One region of the Mesorhizobium sp. WSM2240 genome, then DNA from elsewhere that is predicted to be linked to it. Evidence: predicted binding sites of a transcription regulator. Region 1 holds the regulator's gene; each other region holds the start of a gene.

The links. The regulator LexA, encoded in region 1, represses DNA repair genes until DNA is damaged. The targets are predictions, from matches to a motif close to TGTTCNNNNTGTGTTCNG.
Positions count from the first base shown of each region.
Region 2: ABVK50_RS27545 (DUF763 domain-containing protein) is a predicted target of LexA. The motif match lies at 2,172-2,189, and genes of this name have one in related genera.
Region 3: ABVK50_RS25625 (YifB family Mg chelatase-like AAA ATPase) is a predicted target of LexA. The motif match lies at 2,654-2,671, and genes of this name have one in related genera.
Region 4: ABVK50_RS24980 (metallopeptidase family protein) is a predicted target of LexA. The motif match lies at 1,991-2,008, and genes of this name have one in related genera.

Region 1 covers NZ_CP159253.1:2,033,732-2,038,130, forward strand. The annotation lists gene ABVK50_RS09700 (ComEC/Rec2 family competence protein) at 1-2,275, shown strand, start outside; gene lexA (transcriptional repressor LexA) at 2,269-2,988, opposite strand; gene glp (gephyrin-like molybdotransferase Glp) at 3,094-4,299, opposite strand; gene moaC (cyclic pyranopterin monophosphate synthase MoaC) at 4,299-4,399, opposite strand, start outside.
Region 2 covers NZ_CP159253.1:5,537,155-5,541,553, forward strand. The annotation lists gene ABVK50_RS27540 (hypothetical protein) at 574-759, shown strand; gene ABVK50_RS27545 (DUF763 domain-containing protein) at 845-2,098, opposite strand; gene ABVK50_RS27550 (MbcA/ParS/Xre antitoxin family protein) at 2,338-2,835, shown strand; gene ABVK50_RS27555 (RES family NAD+ phosphorylase) at 2,832-3,506, shown strand; gene ABVK50_RS27560 (protein adenylyltransferase SelO) at 3,570-4,399, opposite strand, start outside.
Region 3 covers NZ_CP159253.1:5,146,243-5,150,641, forward strand. The annotation lists gene ABVK50_RS25620 (transglutaminase-like cysteine peptidase) at 1-610, shown strand, start outside; gene ABVK50_RS25625 (YifB family Mg chelatase-like AAA ATPase) at 991-2,523, opposite strand; gene gshB (glutathione synthase) at 2,755-3,696, opposite strand; gene ABVK50_RS25635 (glycosyltransferase family 2 protein) at 3,938-4,399, shown strand, end outside.
Region 4 covers NZ_CP159253.1:5,024,581-5,028,979, forward strand. The annotation lists gene ABVK50_RS24970 (DUF6504 family protein) at 1-1,017, opposite strand, end outside; gene ABVK50_RS24975 (hypothetical protein) at 1,010-1,966, opposite strand; gene ABVK50_RS24980 (metallopeptidase family protein) at 2,214-2,648, shown strand; gene ABVK50_RS24985 (DUF1737 domain-containing protein) at 2,737-2,943, opposite strand; gene ABVK50_RS24990 (CoA ester lyase) at 2,940-3,830, opposite strand; gene ABVK50_RS24995 (FAD-binding oxidoreductase) at 3,931-4,399, shown strand, end outside.

The DNA.
Region 1 (4,399 bases):
GTCGCGCGGCGTGACCCACTTCGCGCTGGCCGCCGTCCTTGTCTGCCTTCTCGGCTTTCTGGCGGCAAAAGTCGAAACCTGGCGGGCCGGCACGAAAATGCTGGGCGGCGAAATATCGACAGTCGTCACCGGCCGGGTGGCTGCGATCGACCACCTCGCTAATGGCCGCACGCGGTTGACGCTCGACGTCACCGCCACCGCCCGCCCGAAACTGCGCTATGCGCCGGACCGGATTCGCGCCTCGGCGGTAAAGATTCCTGCCGGCCTCGCGGTCGGCGCGGAGGTCACCGGCCTCGTGCGGCTGATGCCGCCTTCCGGCCCGGTGCGGCCGCAAAGCTATGATTTCTCATTCGAGAGCTACTTCGACCGCATCGGCGCGAGCGGTTTTTTCCTGCGCACACCGCAGCTCACGACAGCGGCCGCGCCGCAGCCTGCAGGGACGGAGAAAGTAAGACAGAACAACCAGCTGCTGAATGATCTTTACGTATTGAAACCGCACCTGCCCTTCTCGGCGCGCATTTCCGCTTGGGTCCAGAACGGCCGCAACGCCATCGCTGACCGTATCCGGGAGAGCATCGGTGGCCCGGAGGGGGAGATCGCCGCAGCTCTGGTCGTTGGCGTCCGCGCCGGCATCCCTGAGGTGGTCAATGAATCGTTGCGGCGAACCGGCCTTTACCACGTCATCTCGATATCCGGCCTGCACATGGCATTGGTCGCCGGCACGATCATGGGTGGCCTGCGGGTTGGCTTCGCATTGTTTCCAGGCTTCGCGTCGCGGCGGCCGGTCAAGAAGTATGCCGCGGTTGCGGCCCTCGCCGCGATTGCCGCTTATCTCTTTATCTCCGGCGGCGAAGTCGCGGCGCAGCGCAGCTTCATCATGCTCGCGGTGATGTTGACGGCGCTGCTCTTCGACCGCGCCGCGCTGAGCATGCGCAATCTGGCGATCTCGGCGATCCTCGTCATCGTTATTTCGCCGCATGAGGTGGTGGGTCCGAGCTTCCAGATGTCTTTCGCCGCCACCGCCGCGCTTGTCGGAGCCTATGCCTGGTGGTCGGACCGCAGGCAGGCCAATTCCAACACCACAGCCCGCCCGCCCGCCCGGTCGCCGGCCAGGAATATGCTACGGAAGGTACTGGTGCTTGCCGTAGGTCTGGCGGCGACCTCGGTCGTGGCCGGCTTGGCGACCGCAGTGTTCGGCGCATACCACTTCCAGCGCGTCTCGCCGCTCAGCTTGGTGGCGAATCTTGCGGCCATGCCGATCGTCTCGGTGCTGGTCATGCCATTCGCGGTTATGGGCGCTGCCGCCATGCCGTTCGGCCTCGACGCGCCGTTCTTCTATATTATGGGCAGGGGACTTTCGGCCATGATCGTCGTTGCCGACTGGTTTTCCGTCCGCTCGCCGCTCGACGCGGTTGGCCTTGTCTCGGTCCAGGCCGTCCTGCTCATCGCCATTGCCTTGGTCTTTGCCACCATGGCGACGACCAGGCTTCGGCTGGCGGCCCTGCCGTTTGCCGTGCTTGGTGCCTTAGCGCTAGTCGGCGCCAAGACACCTGATGTGTTTGTCTCGGAAGACGGGCGTTTGGTTGCGCTCCGTAATGGAGAGGGAGAATTGGCCGTCAATCGGGCGCGGCCTAACCAGTTCACGATCGACAGCTGGAAGCGCGCGCTGCGCGCTGAAACCATCGTCCCGCCGGAAAAATCCGCGGATTCCCGGGTGCAGTATTCCGAGGAGCCGGCTTCATCCGGCTCGTATGCGGCAGCATCACTGCTTGGGACGCTTGTAGCGAATGCATCTGAAGCCGATGAGCCATCGCTCAAGCCGGCGAGCCAGCCCGCCGAGACGTCGCCGCCTTCCAAGAGCATTCCAGGCACCCGCTTCGACTGCGACCCCGAGCGATGCGTAATCCGCCACCCGTCGGGCCAAATCATCGTTCATACGGCCAATGCCGCCGCGGCTCGAAGTGCCTGCGACTACGCATCCCTGATCATTATCGATGATGCTACGGCCGAGCTTTCCTGCAAAAGCCCCGCCGTAGCGATCGTCACCAAGCGCGACCTCGCTAGGCACGGAAGTGCTGCTATCCACTTCGCCGCACAGGGCTCGAAACCCGAGATCCGCTATGCCGTGGCCAAGCCCTACCGGCCCTGGCATGCGCAGCGCCAATTCTCGCGCGCAGCGCGCGGCATGCCACCCTATCTGCGCAAACCTACGCCTGAGGCCAAGACGCCGCCCAACCAGCCGGAAGACGCCGCCGCCGGCGAATCGCCTCAATAACGCCGGATTAGCCCGACGAGCTTGCCTTGCACCTTGACCCGGTCGGGCCCGAAAATCCGTGTCTCATAGGCCGGATTGGCGGCTTCGAGCGCGATGGACGCGCCCTTACGGCGGAAGCGCTTCAGAGTCGCTTCCTCCTCGTCCACCAGGGCGACGATGATCTCGCCGGGATTGGCCGTATTGGCGTTGCGGATGATGACCGTGTCGCCGTCGAAAATACCGGCCTCGATCATCGAATCGCCCTTCACCTCGAGTGCGTAGTGCTCGCCGCCCGAAATCATTTCCGGCGGAACGGCGATCGAATGGGTCTTGTGCTGGATCGCCTCGATCGGCACGCCGGCCGCGATGCGGCCCATGACCGGGATCGATATTGAAGCGCGGGCGTCGTCATCATTGCCGGCTGCGGGCACGCGCGACGGCTCGGGCGGGCGGCGGCCGAGGCTGCCTTCGATGACGCTCGGCGAGAATTTCCGCGCCGCATTCAAGCCCGGCGCTATCGAATCGGGTAGCCGCAGCACCTCCAGCGCCCGCGCGCGGTTGGGCAGGCGGCGAATGAAGCCGCGCTCCTCGAGCGCTGTGATCAGCCGGTGGATTCCGGACTTCGAGGCTAGATCCAGTGCGTCCTTCATTTCGTCGAACGAGGGAGGGATACCGGCCTCTTTCAACCGTTCATGGATGAAGAGCAGCAGTTCATGTTGTTTGCGCGTCAGCATCACAGCTCCCAAGAATCAAACGGAAAACAAATCCAGAACAAACACTATCTGTTCCAGTTGTGTTCTGCAACCTTTTAAATTTTAATGAACGCGTTGACGATTTGTTCAGCGTAACATCAGAACGTCGCACGACGCGCCGACATCTGCGGCGGCTGCGAACGGCTCGCGCACGATCAGCGCGTTGGCGTCCGCGAATATCTTCAGCATCGAAGAATCCTGGATGCCGAACGGCGCCGCGATAAGCCCGTCCGGAGTGGCTTTCACCACGGCGCGAATATAGTCCTGGCGCGTGTCGTTGGCGGGCAGGGCGGTGGCGAGCCTCGCCCGGCGCAGGTCGGGTTGGTGAGGCACGCCCCCGAGTTGCGCCAAGAGCGGCTTCAGGAACAGATGCGAGCAGACCAGGCCCGCCACCGGATTGCCGGGCAGGCCGAGGCAGCGCGTGGCGCCGAGCCGCCCGAACATCAGAGGCTTGCCGGGCCGCATGGCGATCTTCCAGAAATCGAGCACGACGCCTTCGCTGGTCAGTACGTCGTGGATGAGGTCATGGTCGCCGACGGACGCCCCGCCAAGCGTGACGATCACGTCGGCCTGCGCATCCATCGCCCGCCGGACCAGCGCCGAAATCGACTCCTTGCTGTCCTGTGCTATGCCGAGATCGATTACGCGGGCGCCGGCCGATTGCACGATCGCCCCGACGCCGAGGGCGTTGGAGGCGATGATCTGGTCCGGTCCGGGCTCGCTGCCTGGCGGCGCCAATTCGTCGCCCGTCGCGATGATCGCCACCAGCGGCCGCTTGACTACGCGAAGCGTCGCATGATTGGCGGATGCGGCGAGCGACAGCGCAGCCGCATCGAGCACGCGTCCGCGTTCAAGCAGCAGGTCGCCCTCGGCGAAATCCAGCCCCTTGCTCCTGATGTGGTGGCCGGCGGCTACCGCTTCCGTCACTTCGACGCCATTTTCGCCAACGCTGCTCGTATTCTCCTGAATGACGATCGTGTCGGCGCCCTTCGGCATCGGCGCACCGGTAAAGATGCGCACCGCCTGTCCGGGACCGACCTTGCCGGGAAAACGCCGCCCGGCGGGAGCGGCGCCGATGATTTCGAGCTGCACCGGCACATTTGCAACATCCGCGGCGCGCACGGCGTAGCCGTCCATGGCCGAGGCGTCGAAGGGAGGCTGAGTCCGCAACGCCTTCAGCGGCTCTGCCAGCACTCGGCCCGCAGCATCGGCCAGCGGCACTGTCTCCGTTTCGCGAGGCCTCGCGCCGTCCAGCAGCAGCCGCAAGGCGTCCGCGACCGGCAGCAGCGCCATTACCCACCCGTCCGGTAGTCGCCGGATTTGCCGCCGGTCTTTTCGACCAGCCTTATCCCGGAAATCTCCATGCCGCGGTCGAGCGCCTTGGCCATGTCGT
Region 2 (4,399 bases), 2.2 Mb from region 1:
TATCCAGCAATCCAAACGTCATTGTCATCATCTGTCAGCAGTCTTTCTACCAGTTTTATCCACCCCCTCAGGCCCACGCGCATAATCCCAGGACCGCCCTCGCGGGAGCCCTGGTCCGGACCGGGGATCAGGGGAGGGCGGCGGCGTCCGGGCCGGCCGCGCAACGGTAGCGCGGTTTAGGGAACAGATCCCCAAGACCCGGGCCCCGGCGTAGGTCAGGGCGGCGGCGCGAATGCTGAGCCCGCCCACTTGCGTCGCGGCGAGAACGCCGGCGGGGCACGGGAAACCGCGCCACGTATTAGATTTTTGAGAGGCTCGGCCCCTTGCCCCGCTTCCCGACTTCTCCTTCCGGCGGCGAGGAGCGTTCTTTGACAAAGGCCAGACGCTTCGGCGGGCGTGGCGATGAACAAGTGTGCTCACGCGCGCCTGACGCCGAAGGCAGCGAGGCTAGTACCGCTCGGGAAGGCGGACCGCAGGATTGTCGCGTTCTACGTTGATAAGCTCGTAGTTGCCGATCCGGAGGCAAGGGGGTTCCCTCGAAAGGGGCGGCCGAGTGACCGCCTCTTCGGGAGATTGTTAAACTTCCTGTTCCATGACGCATCTCATGATGTCACCATCGCTGCTAATCGAGATGGCTCGCTGACAATCGGCCAGCGTCATGCCGCTGCCGATGGTGAAACCGTGCGTGCCAATGAAGATGATGAGAGCATAAAGCAAATCAGTCTCTCCCTCTATAAGGTTGGCCTTGGAGGAGGTTGAACCAATTATGGGAGGTTTCTCTGTGGGGCGTCTGTGACCTAAGTCACTTGGCGTCCGAAGGACTCAGCCATATCTCTCGTTCCTGCTATCTCCGTCCAACCTCCGGCCGTGCAGGCGCAGGTGCCCAGCCGAAGACGCTGCGGCCGCCGAGAAGGTGCGACTGATCGAATTCGCCGGCGACGACTTCCTTGAGGCTGGGGCCCGTGACATGGCGTTCGAGACGCCGCGACTGCTCGTCCAGCCGCTTCAGCGCCCCGAGTTCCTCCTCCCGTCCAAGTTTCGCCTTCTGGACCGCCGATTTCAGCACGCCGATTGTCTGATCATAGACCTTCAGTGGCACCGGGAAAGGGTGGCGGTCCTTTCCGCCATGCGCGAGCGAGAACCGCGCCGGATCGGAGAACCGGCAGGGCGCGCCGTGAATCACTTCCGCCACCATAGCGAGCGCACGCACCGTCCGCGCGCCGACGCCTGGCACGAGCAGCAGCTCGGAAAAATCCGACGGCCCCCGCTCCGCCGCCGCGGCGATGTTGCTGTGAAGCCTGCGCATGACAATGTTGCCCTCGCGGACGTCGTGGTGGGCAGGCATGACGAGATGGGGAAGGGTCGCCTGATCCGATGGGGCCGCGTGGCTCGCCTCTGTCGAGGCGAATTCCCTGACGATCCTGTCGGGACCGAGTGAATGCAGGAGTTCGAGCTGGCCCTTGCGCGACGCCTCGGCGCGGCGGTCGGTGAGGTTGACGATTTTTCCCTGGCTTTGCCCCTCGATGGCGGCGTGCGGCGCGTCGACGAAGCTGGTCAGGCCTTCCGACAGCCAATGATAGCGGCGCGCCTGACGACGGTCGCCGTTCATGCCCTGCTGGATCACCACCCAGCTTCCATCGTCGGTGACGACGAAGCCGTGCAGGTAAAGATCGAACCCGTCCTGCACGGCGGCGCTGTCGACCTTGGCGACGAGGCGGCTGGACGTCGCTAGCGCCGCCCCGTCGAATCCGACGCGCTCGCCTATATTGACGAGTTCCTGCGGCGTCTTGCGCGAATGGGCGCCGCGGCCGCCGCAGACATGAATGCCGAGTTCGCCTGAAAGCGGCGCAAGCCCGCGCTTCAGCGCACCGATGACGCTGGTTGTGATGCCGGAGGAGTGCCAGTCCATTCCCATCACAGCGCCGAAAGACTGGAACCAGAATGGATGCGCCAGCCGCCGCAAAAGCTCGTCGCGGCCGTAATGGTGCACGATCGCTTCGCACATTACCGCACCGATGCGCGTCATGCGCTCGCCGAGCCATTTCGGCACACGCCCGCCATGAAGCGGAAGATCAGCGCTTCCGGACCGTTGGACCAATTCGATCTGCCTCCACCCTTTGTGTCCTCCAGACAAAGGCGCGGACGTAGTCTGCAATTCGCCCGAAGGAGCATGTTCCACTTTTGTTCATGCCGCTCAAAGTGTCAATCGTAGGGAGCCATCTGACCGAAAATCGCGCCGCAGTACCTGCCAAACCCTTGAAATTGTCCAAATCTGGACTATACTCATATCCAGACAGAGGATACCGCATGCCCAACCCACTCAGGAAACCAGCAGAAATGGTCGAAGCAGGGCCGCCGGTGCTCGACCGGTCGCGTTTCGCGCCGGCCAACCGCAAGCGGCTGAGCGCGCCGGCGTTCCGGACCTTTCTCGCCATTGCCGACCTTTGGGGCCTCGTGGAAGAGGAGCGCCGCCTCGTGCTCGGCTACCCGTCGCGGTCCACCTATCATAATTGGGCGAAACTCGCCCGCGAGCATGGCGAGTTCACGCTGGACGTCGACACGCTGACGCGCATTTCGGCCGTGCTCGGCATCCATCAGGCGCTCGGGGTGCTGTTCGGAGCGGAGCGGGAAGGCGTGGCGTGGCTGCGCGGTCCGCATGACGCCGCGGTTTTCGGCGGCAGCCCGCCGCTGGCGCTGGTGACCTCCGGCTCGCAGGACGGGCTGCTTATCGTGCGCCGTTTCCTCGATGCGGCCCGCGGCGGGCTCTACATGGAGCCGAACGCGGTGGACGCCGCCTTCGAACCCTACCGGGAAACGGACATCGTCTTGACGTGATCGACCGGCTTACAGCGGCGCCGCAACCGTCGTTCCGGCTAATCCCGTCGCAATTTCCGCCGATCGGCCTGTTCGACACGGTAGCGACCGCATCGGACCTCGAGGCGGTGATGGACCTCGCCGGCTGGACCAATGACCGCCTCGTCGCCGAACGCACCCGCCGCCTGCCGGAACATGAATGGGTGTTCGGCCGCGCCAATGCCAGCATCGTCATGGCGGCTTTCCTGCACGTCGCACCGGGCGGCACGCGCTTCAACGGCCCCGAACTCGGCGCGTGGTATGCCGCGGCGGAGATCAAAACTGCGATCGCCGAGGTAGGTCATCATCTGCGCCGCGAGGCGGTCGCGCGCAAGGCGCCGGCAATGCAGCGCACCTACCGCGCCTATTCCGCCAGCCTCGCAGGCGCCTATCTCGACATTCGCGGCCTGCAGGCCGAAAAGCCCGAACTCTACGCATCAGACAGCTATGCTGGTTCGCAGCCATTCGGCGAGGCCGTCAGGGCCGACGGCGGGGCGGGCATAGTCTATGACAGCGTCAGGCTCCACGGCGGCGTCAATGTCGCGGCCTACCGGCCGACCAACGTACTCGACGTGGCGCAGGCCGATCATTTCGAGATCTCCGTCTCCGCAGCCGAGCGCCGGATAGAGGCGCGCAAGCTCAAGGCCGCGTAGAAAGGCTGCTGATCTGGGGAGATCGTCGGGCGGAGGGGCAGCATTAACGAAACGGAAGCGCGGCTAGGGCTGCGCGGGGCGGTTGCCGAGCGCCTCGCCCATCTCGCGGATTGCGGCGATCTTGGCGTGGAAGGCCGACCAGCCGTCGCTTCCGGCGATCGGATCCCACAGCGCCTCGAGCTCGTCGATCAGCATGGTGCAGGGGCGCTGCCGTGAAAAATAGGGATGCTCGAGCGCAGCCTTGTCCGCCGGCTGCAACCGGGCAAAGGCGGCGCGGACGGGAGCGAAATCTTCCATCGCATAAAACTCGGCGGAAGGGCCGGCTTCGGCGCGGGCGCTGCTTGCCAGCCCGCCATACCAGTCGAAAAAGGCCTGTTCGAATGGCGCCTTGCTGGCAAGCATGAACTGCCACCATGCCTGCGCCAGGGCGGCGGCGCTTTCGTCGGAGGCCCAAGCGAGGCCCAGCCGGCGCAGCAGGTTTTTCGAGAACTCCGCCTGAAAGGTCCGGCCGAAGCCGCCAAGCACCCGTTCCAGCTCGCTCTGTTCGGCGATCTGGAGAAAACATTCGGCGAGCCGCGTCATGTTCCACAGCAGCGTGTCGGGCTGCCGGCCATAGGCGTAAAGGCCCTGATGGTCGAAATAGGCGGCGGTGAAACCCGGCTGCAATGTCGGCAGGAAACGCCAGGGGCCGTAGTCGAAGCTTTCGCCGGTGATGTTGATGTTGTCGGTGTTCAGGACGCCGTGCACGAAACCGGCGACCATCCATTCGGCGCCCGTCCGCGCCACCAGCCTGCCGACATTCTCGACAAAGGCGACGGCGCGGCCGGCGAGGTCGTCGCGCCAGATCTCCGGCATATAGGTCCTGATCGAATAGTCGAGCAGCTTGGCGATGT
Region 3 (4,399 bases), 2.6 Mb from region 1:
TGCGAAGGCGCGGTGCGCAAGGCTGCGCGCCGGAATATTCTCTGTGGCGGCAATGATCGCCTGCTCCGCAAGCCAAGCGGTTGCCGCGGCGCCCATGTTGACCGGCGGCCTGACCTCGCAGCCGATCGGCCACTACGAATTCTGTAAGGTGCAACCGGCCGAATGCGCCATCCGGACGCGCGATCTTGGCCCGGAAGCGATGACCGGCGCTCTCTGGAAAATCCTGCTGGACGTCAATGAGGCGGTTAATCGCGCCATTCGCCCGATGAACGATTTCGACATCTACGGCAAGGACGAGGTCTGGGCCTATCCGAACGGCGTCGGCGACTGCGAGGACTATGTGCTCGAGAAGCGCCGTACCCTGAGCGCCCGGGGGCTCTCGCTTTCGAACCTGCTCATCACCGTCGTGCGCAAATCCGACGGCGAAGGCCATGCCATCTTGACCGTACGCACCGACAAGGGCGATTTCATCCTCGACAACCTCTCCAATGTCGTGCGCCAGTGGGACAATACCGGCTACCGCTTCCTGAAGCGGCAGGCGAGCGACCACACCGGGCGCTGGGTCAGCATCCGCGAAGGCCAGGCTCCGCTGGTCGGTTCGGTGCAGTAGCGCCTCAACTCCGAAAACTTGCTATTGGCCAATCGTACGGCAGTCGTTCTGCCGAGCGATTTTTGGTGGAGGACCGCAGCCTTGGCGCGGAGCTATCCCGGTTCGCGAATCTGCCCGAGAACATGAATCCCTAAAGTCGCCGGCTTCCGACAAGACCGCCATCGATCGCCCGACGGGCATCTCATTCCGGCTCCGTAGGACGGATCGGCTCTGAGATTTGATCCGGCCATTAGCCTTCGAACCAAAAGCTGGTCTCTGGAGCATGCTCTGGCGGGCTCGTCGCGGCGACTCTCCGGCTGCGCCGCTGACGTCCCACACGCCAGCCGCCTTGCCGAACCCCTCCACGAGACGGTCCCAACCGTTCGCGGCCTTTCATAGCCTTACGCGGCCTGAGCCAGCCTTTCGCCCGCGATCCGATAAGAAATCGCCTCCGCCAGATGGATACGGCCGACGGTCTCACTGGCGTCGAGGTCGGCGAGCGTCCGCGCAACCTTCAGCACCCGGTGATAGGCTCGAGCGGAAAAGCCTAGCTTCTCGCTGGCGTCCCGCAGCAGCGCCAGGCCATGCGCGTCGGGCGCCGCGATCTCCTCGATCGTGGCGGTGGCGCAATGGGCGTTGGTGGTCGGCGCCTGCGGCCCGAGCCGCGCAAATCGTTCCTGCTGGATGGCGCGGGCCATAGCCACGCGCGCCGCGACGGCTTCGCTCGCCTCGGCCCTTCCCGGCCGGATCAGATCGGATGCCGACACGGCCGGCACCTCGATGCGCAGATCGATGCGATCGAGCAGCGGGCCGGATATGCGCGCCTGGTAGTCGGACTGGCAGCGCGGCCCGCGCGCGCAGCGATAGCCCGGCTCGCCGGCCATGCCGCAGCGGCACGGGTTCATCGCCGCGATCAGCTGGATGCGCGCCGGATAGGTGATGCGGTGATTGGCGCGCGCGATCATGCATTCGCCGGCTTCGATCGGCTGGCGCAGCGAATCCAGCACCTGCGGGGAGAACTCGGGAAACTCGTCGAGGAACAGCACGCCATTATGCGCCAGCGAGACCTCGCCGGGCCGGACGCGCAGGCCGCCGCCGACCATAGCCGCCATCGAGGCGGAATGGTGCGGCCCGCGGAACGGCCGCCGGTCGGTGAGCTTGCCGCCGCTGAGTTCCCCGGCGATTGAGGCGATCATCGACACTTCCAGGAGTTCGCGCGGGCTGAGCGGCGGCAGGATCGACGGCAGGCGCTGCGCCAGCATCGACTTGCCGGAGCCGGGCGGGCCGACCATCAAGAGATTGTGGCCCCCGGCCGCCGCGACCTCAAGCGCCCGCTTGGCGGTTTCCTGGCCCTTTATGTCGGCGAGGTCCGGCAGGTCGCGGGCCGACGCATGCACGCTCGCCACCGGCCGCGTCAGCACCTGCGTGCCCCGGAAATGATTGGCGATGGCGATCAGGCTGCGCGGCGCCAGAATATCGATCTCGGCGCCGGCCCAGGCGGCTTCCGGCCCGGACGCGGCCGGGCAGATCAGCCCCTTGCCGTCGGCATTGGCGCCGATCGCCGCCGGCAGCGCTCCCGACACCGCGGTGATCGTCCCGTCCAGCGACAATTCGCCGAGCACCACATAGCCGGCCAGCGCGTCGCCCGGTATCGCGCCCAGCGCCGCCATCAGGCCGAGCGCGATCGGCAGGTCGTAATGGCTGCCCTCCTTGGGCAGGTCGGCCGGCGCCAGATTGACGGTCACCTTCTTCGACGGCATCGAGAGGCCGGACGCATGCAGCGCCGCCTGCACCCGCTCACGGCTCTCGGCCACCGCTTTGTCCGGCAGCCCGACAATGTGCATATTGACCTTGCCCGGGGCGATCATCACCTGGACGTCGACCGGAACGGCCTCGATGCCCTGAAACGCGACCGTGCGTACGCGCGAAACCATGCCGTCCCCCGAGCCTTGCCGCGCGCCCCAAGCAGGGTCCCGAAAGTTGCAGACTGTTCGGACCTGCGGCTCTCAGTTGCCTGGGCACAACTGACCTTGCGTCAGACAAGCACAGATTTCAGCCCAAATCAAGAACAGGACAAGAACAAAATGAACGCACCGGCTGCAATCCGATTGCAGCCGGTTGTGCCGCGCGAACATGGGCTGAGGTCATGGTGATCGAAATGGCGCCTAGCGCCGCTTGTCCTCGACCACGTCCCAGAACAGCGCCGCTATGTCGGCGCCGCCGAACCGCTTCACCTCGCGTATTCCGGTAGGCGAGGTGACGTTGATCTCGGTCATGTAGCCGCCGATCACGTCGATGCCGACGAGGATGAAACCGCGCTCCTTGAGCGAAGGCCCGATGCGGGCGCAGATCTCACGCTCGCGCTCGGTCAGCTCGGTTTTTTCGGCGCGTCCGCCGACATGCATGTTGGAGCGCGAATCGTGTTCAGCCGGCACGCGGTTGATCGCGCCCACCGGCTCGCCGTCGATCAGGATGATGCGCTTGTCGCCGGCGCGCACCTCCTTCAGATAGCGCTGCACGATGAACGGCTCGCGAAACATCTGCGCGAACATTTCGAGCAGCGAAGCGAGATTGCGGTCGGCCTCGTGCAGATGGAAGATGCCTGCGCCGCCATTGCCGTAGAGCGGCTTGACGATGATGTCGCCATTCACCTTGCGAAAGTCGTCCACCTCGCGCGGATCCTTGGTGATCAGCGTCGCCGGCATCAGGTCGGGAAATTCGGTGACGAAGATCTTTTCCGGGCTGTTGCGCACCCAGGCCGGGTCGTTGACCACCAGCGTCTTCGGATGGATGCGCTCCAGAATATGCGTCGTCGTGATGTAGTTCATGTCGAAGGGCGGATCCTGGCGCAGCAGGATGACGTTCATTTCCGAAAGGTCTGTGCGCACCGGCTCGCCGAGCGTGAAGTGATTGCCCTTCTCGTCGCGGACCTGAAGCTCCTCGATGCGGGCGAACACCCGGTCGCCGGCCATCGACAGGCGGTCGGGCGTGTAGTGGAACAGCCGGTGGCCGCGCCGCTGCGCTTCCAGCGCCAGCGCAAAGCTTGTGTCCCCCGCGATCGAAACGGTCGAGATGTGATCCATCTGCAGGGCGATATCGAGCGGCATGAACTGTCTCCGGCGGGGTTGGCGCGATGAAGGCATTTACAGGCTTGGCCGCAGCCTGCCAATCGAGACATTTTGATCGTAGCATCAATGGCTGTGTGAAGGGGAGGCCGCCATGGCCCTGGCTGAACTTCGGCGCCGTCCCCTGCGTTAACGCGGAAAACATCATTGTTGGCTATGCGTGATGACGGTTTTGCGAAATTCTGGCGCAGGCACGCGCCGCACAACATGGGATGAGGCCGCGATGAACGCCGTCGCCGCGATAGACGCCAGCAAGGCGGACGAGTTGGAACTGACCATCCTGATGCCGTGCCTGAACGAGGCCGAGACGATCGCCGTTTGCATAGGCAAGGCGCAGGGCTTTCTGCGCAAGGCAGGTATTTCAGGCGAGGTGCTGATCGCCGACAACGGCAGCACGGATGGATCGCAGCAGATCGCGAATGAACTAGGGGCCCGGGTCGTGCCGGTCCCGCAGAAGGGCTATGGCGCAGCCCTGCTCGGCGGCATCGCCGCAGCCCGCGGACGCTATGTCGTTATGGGCGACGCCGACGACAGTTATGATTTCGGTGAGCTCGACGCCTTCCTGTCGCGGCTGCGCGGCGGTGCCGAACTGGTCATGGGCAATCGCTTCAAGGGCGGCATCGAAACTGGAGCCATGCCTGTGCTGCACAGATACCTCGGCAATCCGGTTCTGAGCTATCTCGGC
Region 4 (4,399 bases), 2.7 Mb from region 1:
GACGAGCATCGGTTTCAGTAAGGTATTTCTGCCCAGGCGCGCCCGGACACGATCGGCGAACAATGCGATATCCTCGTCATTGGATGCCGTTTCGCCGGTGAGATCGCCTTGTTCCGTCTCGAATAGCGCAGTTGAGAAGGCCGAAAGCCGGACGAGATCAAAACCATAGCCGACTTCGATGCTTGTTTCGAGCGCGGCCAGCCTTTCGTGAAAAAGCTTGCCAATAAGACGCGGCTCGCGAATGGGCATCGACGCGCCGACTGCGATACGGTTGACGGCCCCATCCACCCGGAACAGACATAACTCGAGCGCCCGGGCGCCTTCGCCGCGACGTTCAAGATCATGCTTGAGACCCGCGGAAAGCATCAGCACAAGGCGCTCGATATCCTCGATTAACACTATGGGCTCGGCGAAATGTCGCTCCACCGAAAGCGACGCCACGGGGAGGCGTGGCGATATGACTTCTTCGATCCTGCCCAGCGCCTGATCGAGACGGACGAGCAGCACCGCGCCGAAGCGGCGGACAAGCGGAGCGCGGGACGCCGTCATTACCGATCCGACGCTCCTCAGGCCAACGCTCTCCAGACCGGCACGGACGCCGGGATCGAGCCGCAGGGCTGAGAGCGGGAGCGGCTCCATAAAATGTTTCTCCTGCCCTTCGGGAAGAATGCCGTTTCCTGCTGAGAACCGCGCCGCCGCCCAGGCGGCGCCTGCCGTAGAGGCAAGGCCGGCGCGGGCGTCGAAGCCTTGCTGGAAAAGTCGCGCCAAGAGATCGTCGAGCAGCGCCTTTTCGCCGCCAAAGAGATGTGCGCAGCCGGTGATATCGAGAAAAAGGCCTTCCGATCCATCCAGCGCCACCAGCGGCGTGTAGCGATCGCACCAGTCGGCCAGGCTTTCGAGCAGCCTCAGATCCGCTGCCGGCTCCGCCTCGATAATTTCAATCGAGGGATACATCGCGCGGGCATCGGCAACTCCCATGCCGCGTTTCAGACGCAACGCCTCAGCCTGTTCATCCAAGGCGGCGATGCACTGGGAGTTCTTCTCCTGACGGCTGATGACCAGCGGCGGGTTCTTCGGGCCGGAACGCCAGAATCGTCCCAGTCTTTTTCGCAATATGCGTTCCGTGCTGAGATAGGGGAACCATAGGGACAGGATTCTCCGCCCGTCTTTCCTTGAAACTGTGCTCATGGGGGTTCCACTCCAACGTGAATTGCGTTGGCGCCGAGGTTCGGTTCTTGCTGATGGCGATTGTAAAAACGGGGGGCCCGATCGAGCCGGCAAGCGGACCAGCAAAGGTGCGCCGCAGCCCGGAGGGTGCGGACGACACCACAAGCCGGACGGGCGCCGCTGTCGGCTCGGGATGGGCGGCCTGGCGCAGCAGAAACACGGGGCGACCGGCTTCTCGGGCGCGAAAATGCAGCCGCCGTGTCGTAGCAAGATCCACATGTGAAGGGTTGCCGCGAATTTCGAGGAGTACCGCCGAAAACCCCTTCAGCCGCGCGGCTTCCTCGGCGATCCAAAGCGCGTCCGCAAGCTTCGGCGTCTGCGCAACCATGAGCCCGGCTGGATCGATATTGTAGAGGGAGAGCATTCCAGGCGCGTAGGGGAAACCAGCCTCCCGGAAGACCTCCGAAGTTCCGATCCACAGCATCGGTGCTGCGACCGAACCACGGGAAACGGACATGATTGCCAGGATAAAGCCGGCGGCGGCGGCGGCGGCGCGTGTAGACGGGCCATGAACTTCTATCAGCGCAGCCTCCGGCAGGCCGCCGCCGAGGGCTACATCGAACCGCTCGGCGCCGGTGGCTAAAAAGCCCTGCTCCCGCCGGACAAACCCGTGACGGCGAAGCAGAGCCTCGCCTGTCGCATCAATCTCACCGAGATGCTCGGCAAGCCGCCCTTCGATCTTCGCGATTTTCCGGCGCAGGGCAAAAACGGTCTCCTGCGCCAAGGCGCATGTCGCCATGACGGTCTGCCTTCCCGAGGCTCTTGTTCCTGTTATGTTCCCATTGATTCCAGAGGCTGACTGGAGAGTCAAGCGAGTTGTGAGGGGAATTTATTCCTCAATATATTGCGAAGAAAGCATATGCTGGCACCAGAAGCCGCCGTTGCACTGCTGACGCGTCGCTGGCTATCGGCTATTTTCCCCATCGCCCCGCAAAGGCCTCGAAAGCCACCGGCCAAACGGCTATATGCCGTCAAAAGGAAACAGAATGGCCCGCATCTACAAGACCCGCGCCTGGCATGATCAGCTTTCGCCTTCGATCGAGGAAATGGAGTTCCTGGCGCTAGAGGCTTACGCCCACCTGCCCGAGGATTTTCGCAAGCTGACTGGCGAAGTGATCATCCAGATCGCGGAATTTCCGACCGACGAGATCATGGACGACCTGTCGCTGGAGACGCCCTTCGACCTGCTTGGCCTGTTCGAGGGACGCGGCATCGCCGAGCGCTGGAATCCGCAGACCGGCGAGGGCCCCAACCGTGTGACGCTTTATCGCCGCGCCATCCTCGACTACTGGGCCGAGAACGAGGAGGCGCTGGGCGACATCGTCACCCATGTGCTAATTCACGAGATCGGCCACCATTTTGGGCTCAGCGACGACGATATGGAAGCGCTTGAGGCCGCCGCGGAGCAGGCGCAGACGTGACTGGCGACGGCTGGCACGATGCACTGCCGCACTGACCGCTTCGCGGCCACCCTTCCCCTTCAAAGGGAGGGAGACGTCGCGCCGCCGATCAATAATCGCTGAGTTTTATTCCCGGCTCGTATTCCACGCCATCTACATCCTTCACCACCGCCTGCCCGCAGCGCATGGTCTTGGTTTCGGCGTGGAAGGCATAGGTCGGCGAGCCGAACAGATGCCAGCCCTTGCTCACCGCGGCGGTCACCTTATGGCAGAAGCTCGCATCGTCGGGTCCGGTGAGAAAGCGGTAGAGTTTCATTGATTTGCTCCTTTGATCGCCGCGGCTTTCGCCAGCAGTTTTTCCGCCTGGATGAGATGAAGCCGTTCGACCATGCGGCCGTCGAGCGCAAGTATGTTTTTTCCGGTATTTTCCGGCAGCTCGAACGCCGCCACGATTCCAGCGGCTTCGGCCAGCGCCTCCGGCGACGGCGAAAACACCGCATTGGCTGTCCCTATCTGTGAGGGATGGATCAGCGTCTTACCGTTGAACCCCATGGCAGCGGCCTCGCCGCACTCGCGGGAAAAGGCCTCGGCGTCGCGGAAATCATTGGCGACGCCGTCCAGAATGTCGAGGCCGCCGGCGCGCGCGGCCAGCACCATCTGCATCAGCCAGGGCGTAAGATAGCGCCGGTCGGCCGTGGCGAGGATGCCGGTCTCCTTGGCCAGATCGTTGGTTCCGGCGACGAGGCAGGAAAGCCGTGCGGCCGGGTCGCGGCCGAGTTCAGCGATCGCCGCTATGTTGATGAGCGCCCGCGGCGTTTCGATCATCACCCACAACCGCACGCTCTCGGCCGCGTCACTGTCGTCTAGGACGTCGCCAGCCTCAAGCACGTCGCGCGGCGTATCAGCCTTGGGGAGCAGGATGCCGTCTGGCGCGCAGGCGATTGCCGCCGAGAGATCGTCGGCGCCCCATTCTCCGGCAAGCGGATTGATGCGGATGATCATTTCGCGCGGGCCGGCGGCGCGGTTGGCGAATATTGCTTTCAGGCTCTCGCGGGCCGGGACCTTGTCGGCGGGCGCCACCGAATCCTCGAGGTCGAGAATGACCGCGTCGCTGGCGAGGGACGGGATTTTCGCCACCGCGCGGGGCTTGGAGACTGGGACGTAGAGCACCGAACGGCGGGGCGAGAGGCGATCTTGCGGCATTTGGACTTCATGCCTGCCAATCTTGGCCCTTGCAAGTCCTCGCCTGGCAGTGCTTGAAGCGGCTTCTTCATTAACGGTTTCCAGCATTCGAGGACAGCGCATGGCGCGATATGACGTGGTGATCATCGGCGGGGCGATCGTCGGAAGCTCGATCGCCTACTATCTGCGCGAGGAGGGATTTTCCGGCTCGATTGCGCTGGTGGAGCGCGACCCGCAATTCACCCATTCGGCGACGACCCTGTCCTGCGCCTCGATAAGGCAGCAGTTTTCGATCCCCGAGAACATAAGGCTATCGCAGTTTACGCTGGCGCTGTTCCGGCGGCTGGAACAGGAATTCGGCGAGGGCGCCGATATCGGCTTTCGCGAAGGCGGTTACCTGATCCTGGCGGGCGAGAACGGACTGCCGATCCTCGAGCAGAACCACAGGGTGCAGATGGCCGAAGGGGCCGACATCGTGCTGGAGGAAGCATCGGCGCTGGAGCGGCGGTTCTCATGGCTTTCGACGGAGGGCATAGCGGCCGGTGCCTTCGGGCGCACGGGCGAGGGCTGGTTCGACGCCCATGCCATGC